Regions from separate parts of the Stenotrophomonas sp. 62841_Sma genome, predicted to be linked through region 2. Evidence: predicted binding sites of a transcription regulator. Region 2 holds the regulator's gene; the other holds the start of a gene.
The links. Region 2 encodes FliA, which starts transcription of late flagellar genes. Its sites were predicted from a motif close to TAAAGTTTNNCNNNCNNNGGCCGATAA; they were not measured.
Positions count from the first base shown of each region.

Region 1: ACZK5G_RS22260 (GGDEF domain-containing protein) is a predicted target of FliA. The motif match lies at 1,970-1,996, and genes of this name have one in related genera.

Region 1 covers NZ_CM151224.1:4,790,111-4,793,514, forward strand. Annotated here, with positions in the region: gene egtD (L-histidine N(alpha)-methyltransferase) at 1-621, opposite strand, end outside; gene egtB (ergothioneine biosynthesis protein EgtB) at 618-1,889, opposite strand; gene ACZK5G_RS22260 (GGDEF domain-containing protein) at 2,040-3,320, shown strand; gene ACZK5G_RS22265 (YchJ family protein) at 3,324-3,404, opposite strand, start outside.
Region 2 covers NZ_CM151224.1:2,243,155-2,246,558, reverse strand. Annotated here, with positions in the region: gene flhF (flagellar biosynthesis protein FlhF) at 1-689, shown strand, start outside; gene ACZK5G_RS10460 (MinD/ParA family ATP-binding protein) at 676-1,563, shown strand; gene ACZK5G_RS10455 (RNA polymerase sigma factor FliA) at 1,560-2,303, shown strand; gene cheY (chemotaxis response regulator CheY) at 2,361-2,753, shown strand; gene ACZK5G_RS10445 (protein phosphatase CheZ) at 2,753-3,358, shown strand; gene ACZK5G_RS10440 (chemotaxis protein CheA) at 3,361-3,404, shown strand, end outside.

The DNA.
Region 1 (3,404 bases), 2.3 Mb from region 2:
TTCGATCAGCGCCGGGTCCTTGTGCAGATCGATGCCGACCAGGGCCAGGCCGTCGCGGCCCATCGTCTGGCGCATCGCCCGCAGCAGTGCGACCGCGTCTTCGCCTTCAAAGTTGCCCAGCGTGGAACCGGGGAAGAACAGCAGCCGTCGCGCGGGTTCGCGCTCGGGCATGGGAACGGCGACGGGGCGGGTGAAGTCAGCACAGACCGGCAGCATCTCCACCTCCGGCAACGCCGGCGCCAGATGATCGATGCTGGACAGCAGCGCGGCCCGCGAGATTTCAATCGGCGTATAGGCCACCGGGTCGTGAAGTGCGGCCAGCAGCAGCGCGGTCTTGCGTCCGCTGCCGCTGCCCAGCTCCACCACGTGCAGACGCGGGCCAACGCTGCGGGCGATGTCCGGCAGCACACGCTTCAGCAGGGCCAGCTCGGTGCGCGTGGGGTAGTACTCGGGGGTCTGCGTGATCTGCTCGAACAGGCGCGAGCCACGCGCATCGTAGAAGTACTTGGACGGCAGCTGCCGCGGCGTACGTGAGAGTCCGGCCACTACGTCGGAGAGGATCTGCTGCCGCCCGGGGGTGAGATCGGTCAATGCCTGCAGCGCGTCATGCACGGTGCTCATGTGAGGTCCCTGGCCAGGCGCAGCCCGGAGAACTGCCAGCGCGCCGGCGGCATGAAGAAGTTGCGGTAGCTGGCGCGCACATGGCCGCGGGGTGTCGCGCAGCTGCCGCCACGCAGCACCCACTGCCCGCACATGAACTTGCCGTTGTACTCACCGAGGTTGCCGGCGAAGGGACGGAAGCCCGGATAGGCGCCATACGCGCTGTGGGTCCACTCCCAGACATCGCCGAACAGCTGCCGTATTCCACTGCCCTGCGCTGCCAGCGGATGCAGCCGGTCGTCGTCAGCGAAATGGCCGCGCAGCGGCTGCGACGCAGCGGCGGCTTCCCATTCGTACTCGCTGGGCAGGCGCGCGCCGGACCAGCGGGCGCAGGCATCGGCCTCGTAGTAGCTGAGGTGGCAGACCGGCGCGTGCGGATCCAGTTCGCGCCAACCGCCCAGGGTGTACTCGCGCTGCAGGGCGTCATCCCAGTACAGCGGGTGCTGCCAGCCCTCGGCTTCGCGCAGCGCCCAGCCTTCGCTGAGCCACCAGCGCGGTTCACGGTAGCCGCCGGCGTCGATGAAGGCCCGATACTCGGCATTGCTGACGGGACGCTCGGCCAATGCGTGCGCGGGGAGCAGCACGCGGTGCGCTGGCGATTCGTTGTCGTAGGCGAACGCGGTGTGCTGCGGCCAGGCTGCAGCACCGACGGTGACGATGCGCTCGGGTGATTCGATCCAGCCCTGCGCACTGGCAGCGCTGGTGGCAGGCTGCAGGTCCTCGCGGTAGGCGGGCTGCAATGGGTTGCACCAGAACGCATGCTTGATGTCGGTGAGCAGCAGTTCCTGGTGCTGCTGCTCGTGCTGCAGGCCCAGCTGCAGATGTTGCAGTGCCTGTTCATCGAGATCGCCCGCCGCCAACCGCGATTGCACCTGCGCATCGACCTGCTGGCGGTAGTCGCGCACCTGCTGCAGCGAGGGCCGCGACAGCAACCCGCGCTGTGGCCGCGCATGCGCCGGGCCGATGCTCTTGTAGTAGCTGTTGAACAGGTAGTCCCAGGCCGGGTCATGCGCTGGCGCGGTGCCGAAGCCCGCCAGCACGAAGCGTTCGAAGAACCAGGTGGTGTGGGCCAGGTGCCATTTGCTCGGGCTGGCGTCAGCCATGCTCTGCAGCATGGCGTCCTCGGCGCTGAGCGGCGCGGCCAACTGCAGGCTGCGCGTCCGTACATGGGCGAACTGGCGGGCGAGATCGTGCTGCGGGGCAGCGACGGCGGCGGGTACGCTGTCCATGTGGGCAGCATCGGCGCTGGACGGTGAGTGCGACGTCATGGTTCGGCGTCACTTCGTTCACATGGATGAGCCTGCCGCATTCAAGAAGCCACCACGAACGCCGCTAACGGCAATGCTGCGGCCGCGTCGTCACCGCGCTGGAATTCCTGCTTGCCCCTGCATCCGCTCCGCCAGCCTGCGCATTACCTGTTCGTGCTGCCTGCCGTGCTGGTTGCCGTGGTGGTGTGGACCGCATTGGATACCGCAGACGTGGCCAGCCCGGCGCAGCGCATCCTGCCCTGGCTGCTGGCCTGCCTCGGTGCCGGCCTGGCCCTGCTCTACCACCAGGTGCGCACGTTGTGCCTGCTGATGCTTGTGGCGGTGATGTTCGCGCTGCTGCACCAGGACGTCGCTGGCTACCTGCGCAATGGCCATGTCACCACGCTGACACCGCTGCGCTTCCACGCCATCTCGGCCTGGTTGCCGCTGTTGTCTGCCGGCCTTGCGTTGTGGCCGGAGCGCGGACGGCGGCGCCAGGACCTGCTGCTGCGCGGTATTGCCATCGGCACCGCGGTGATGATCTTCCTGCTGCTAGCCACACAGCAGCCGCGCGGCATGCACGATCTGCTGTCGAACCGTCACTGGGCCTGGATTCCCGCCGACTGGAACGCGCTGGCGCAGCTGCCGGCGCTGCTGTTCCTGCTGGCGACCGCAGCGTTGGGCTGGCAGGCGTGGCGGCATCCTCGGCCACTGCACACGGCGATGCTGCTGGCCCTGCTGTGCCTGTGGTGGATGCTGCCGCGGATCTTCCTGCAGCCGGTGCTGCTGCCGGCGCTGAGCAGCGCCGCCCTGCTGCTGATGCTGGGCGCGATGCTGCAGGAGTCCTTCCACATGGCCTTCCGCGATGAGTTGACCGGCCTGCCGGGGCGACGGGCATTCAACGAGACCCTGCAGCGGGCACGCGGCACCTACAGCATCGCGATGGTGGACGTGGACCACTTCAAGTCATTCAACGACACCCATGGTCACGACACCGGAGACGATGTACTGCGCCTGGTGGCCTCGCGGCTGGCGCGGGTGGGCGACGGTGGCCGTGCATTCCGCTATGGCGGTGAGGAGTTCGCGGTGGTGTTCCTGGACCGCCCTGCGGCGGCCTGCATGGATGCCGTGGAGGCGCTGCGGCAGAGCATCGAGGAGACCCGCATGCAGCTGCGCGACCGCAGCACCCGCAGCCGCGATGACGAAGCCGGCCGCCAGCAGCGCGGACGCGGTGGCAGCGGCCAGGTGGTACAGGTGACAGTGAGCATCGGCCTGGCCGACAGCCATGTGGATCCGCGCCCGATGGCAGTGGTCAAGGCCGCCGACCAGGCCCTGTATGTGGCCAAGGACGGCGGCCGCAACCAGGTGCGCGCGCACGGCGGCCAGCGCGTGCTGGCTGCGCGCAGCGTGTAGGGCTCAGACCGCGTCGAGGTAGTACCAGCGGCCGTCGATGCGCTGGAAGCGGCTGTGTTCGGTCATCTTGACCGCACTGCCGCC
Region 2 (3,404 bases):
TGCTGGGGCTGATTTCGCGCAAGCTGCCGATCGCCCCGGTCGACCCGCTGGAAGAAGGTGGTGTGATCGCCCTGGTCGGCCCGACCGGCGCCGGCAAGACCACCACCATCGCCAAGCTGGCCTCGCGCTTCGCCGAGAAGCACGCGCCGCGTGACGTGGCCCTGGTAACCACCGACACCACCCGCATCGGTGCCCGCGAGCAGCTGTACGGCTACGGCCGCCAGCTCGGCATCGCGGTGCACGAGGCCAACAGCGGCACCGACCTGGACCAGCTGCTGGAACGCCTGAAGGACTACAAGCTGGTGCTGATCGACACCGCCGGCCTGGGCCCGCGCGACCGCGCCCTGGCCGCCCAGCTGCAGTGGCTGCGTGCCGCGCGCCAGGTCCGCACCCTGCTGGTGCTGCCGGCCAACACCAGCTTCGGCGACATGGACGAGGTGGTCCGCCGCTTCGGCGCCGCCAACCTGCAGGGCCTGGTACTGAGCAAGCTGGACGAGACCGGCCGCTTCGGCAACGCCCTGTCGGTGGCCGTGGATCATGCCCTGCCGATCACCTGGGTGACCGATGGCCAGGACGTCCCGGAGGACCTGCACCGGGCCAGTGCAGCCAATCTTGTACTTCGCCTTGAAGATTTGCGCCGCGCGGCCGATATGCCCTGCAACCCGGAGTTGAACCATGCCGTCGCGTGAGTACGCCAAGCTGACCAAGACCTTCCCGCTGTCGGCCACCCGCAGCGAGCCGCTCGGCCCTGTGCGCACCATTGCGGTCACTGGCGGTAAGGGCGGCGTGGGCAAGACGAATGTGTCGGCCAACCTGGCCGTGGCACTGGCTGGCATGGGCAAGCGCACGCTGCTGCTGGACGCCGACCTCGGCCTGGCCAACATCGACGTGATCCTGGGGCTGAACCCCACCTTTACGCTGGCCGACCTGGTCGCCGGCCGCTGCACGCTGGATGACGTCATCGTCGAAGGCCCGAACGGCGTGCTGGTGGTCCCGGCCGCATCCGGCCGCCGCCACATGGCCGAGCTGGCTCCGGCCGAGCACGTTGGCCTGGTCAACGTGTTCTCCGAGCTGGAGCGCGAGCTGGACATCATGGTGGTGGACACTGCCGCGGGCATCACCGATGGCGTGCTGACCTTCTGCCAGGCCGCACAGGACACCGTGGTGGTGGTCTGTGACGAGCCGGCCTCGATCACCGACGCCTACGCACTGATCAAGGTGCTGTCGCGCGAGCGCGGCGTGGACCGCATCCAGGTGGTGGCCAACATGGTGCGCGACCCCAACGAGGGCCGCGTGCTGTACGAGAAGCTGACCCGCGTCTGCGAGAAGTTCCTTGCCGATGTCTCGCTGAACTACCTCGGCTGCGTGCCGCAGGATGACTGGCTGCGCCTGTCGGTGCAGCGCCAGCAGCCGGTGGTGAAGGCCTATCCGTCCAGCCCGGCGGCGCTGGCGATCACCGAGATCGCGCGCCGTACCGCGCGCTGGCAGGCGCCGACCGAACCGCGTGGCGGCGTCGAGTTCTTCCTCGAACGCATCCTCAAGCAGCGTGGGGTGACGGCATGAAAGGCGCAGCCCAGTACAGGGAAGTGCAGCGCTCGGCGGCAAACGAAGTCATCGCCCAGCATTCGGACCTGGTGCGGCGCATCGCCCACCACCTGGCCGCGCGCCTGCCGGCCAGCGTCGAGGTCGACGACCTGATCCAGGCCGGCATGATGGGACTGATCGAAGCCTCGCGCAGCTATGACGCCGACCAGGGTGCTTCTTTCGAGACCTACGCCTCGATCCGCATCCGTGGTTCGATGATCGACGAGATCCGCCGTGGTGACTGGGTCCCGCGTTCGGTGCACCGCCGTGCACGTGATGCCGCCGCCACCATCCGCCGCCTGGAACAGAGCAGTGGCCGTGCCGCCAGCGCCACTGAAGTGGCCGCCGCGATGGAGATGCCGCTGCCTGAGTACCTGCGGCTGATGGAAGACGCTGCACGTGGCCAGGTGCTGAGCCTGGAATCGCGCATCGAGGACCAGGGCGAGCTGGACACCGTCGCCCAGGGCGGGCCGACCCCGCAGCAGGTACTGGAGCGCGGCGAGTTCGGTCGCGAGCTGGGCAAGGCCATCGGCCACCTGCCCGAGCGCGAACAACTGGTGCTCTCGCTGTACTACGAGCAGGAACTGAACCTGAAGGAGATCGGCGCGGTGCTCGGCGTGAGCGAGTCGCGGGTCTGCCAGATCCACGGCCAGGCGGTACTGCGCCTGCGTGGCCGGCTGAAGCTGTTCGAGGCTGCCGACGCAGGCCTCGAAGAATGAACATCCCCGAGGCGGCTGCCCCCGGCCGTCCGGAATGAACAACAAAGGAATTCTGCTTTGAACAAGAACATGCGCATCCTGATCGTCGACGACTTCTCGACCATGCGTCGAATCGTCAAGAACCTGCTGGGCGATCTGGGCTTCACCAATACCGCCGAAGCCGAGGACGGGCATGCCGCGCTGTCGCTGCTGCAGAGCCAGCCGTTCGATTTCGTGGTCACCGACTGGAACATGCCGGTGATGACCGGCATCGAGCTGCTCAAGGCCATCCGTGCCGATGCCAAGCTGAAGACCCTGCCGGTGCTGATGGTCACCGCAGAAGCCAAGCGCGAGCAGATCATCGAAGCCGCCCAGAGCGGCGTGAACGGCTACATCATCAAGCCATTCACCGCGCAGACGCTGGAAGAGAAGCTCGGCAAGATCTTCGAACGCCTGGCGGCCAGCGCCTGATGGATACCACGGTCGACAAGAACGCCCTCGCCCTGCGCCTGCAGGAGGCCCTGGACGCACTCGAGTCCGGTGACGAGGCCGCCTGGCGGCAGCGCATCGATGGGCTGGTCGCGCTGCGCACGCAGCCGATGATGAGCGGCCTCTCGCGGCTGGCCCGCGAGCTGGGACAGGCGCTGGGCGAACTGCCGACCGTGCCGAGCGAAGCCGGCGAACTGGACGACGCCTGCGCGCGACTGGACCACGTGGTGGCGATGACCGAACAGGCGACGCACCGCACCCTGGACCTGGCCGAGGAATGCCGCAGCCTGACCGAACAGCTGCGCGCTGAAGGCCTGCAGCCGGGCCAGGACGCGCAGCTCGAGCGCATCCGCCACAACCTGACCGAGATCGCCCTGACCCAGAGCTACCAGGACCTGACCGGGCAGATCATCCGTCGCGTGGTCGGCATCGTCCGCCGCGTGCACGAAGGCTTCGGCGCGCTCGGCCTGCCGCCGGAACAGCATCGCACCGACCCGGAACTGGCCGGGCCGGCACTGAAGGGACTGGACCGCCACGCGGTCTCGCAGAACGACGCCGACGACCTGTTGTCGGATCTGGGGCTGTAAGCATGAGCGCGGTATCCGACGACATCACTGCCGATTTCATCATCGA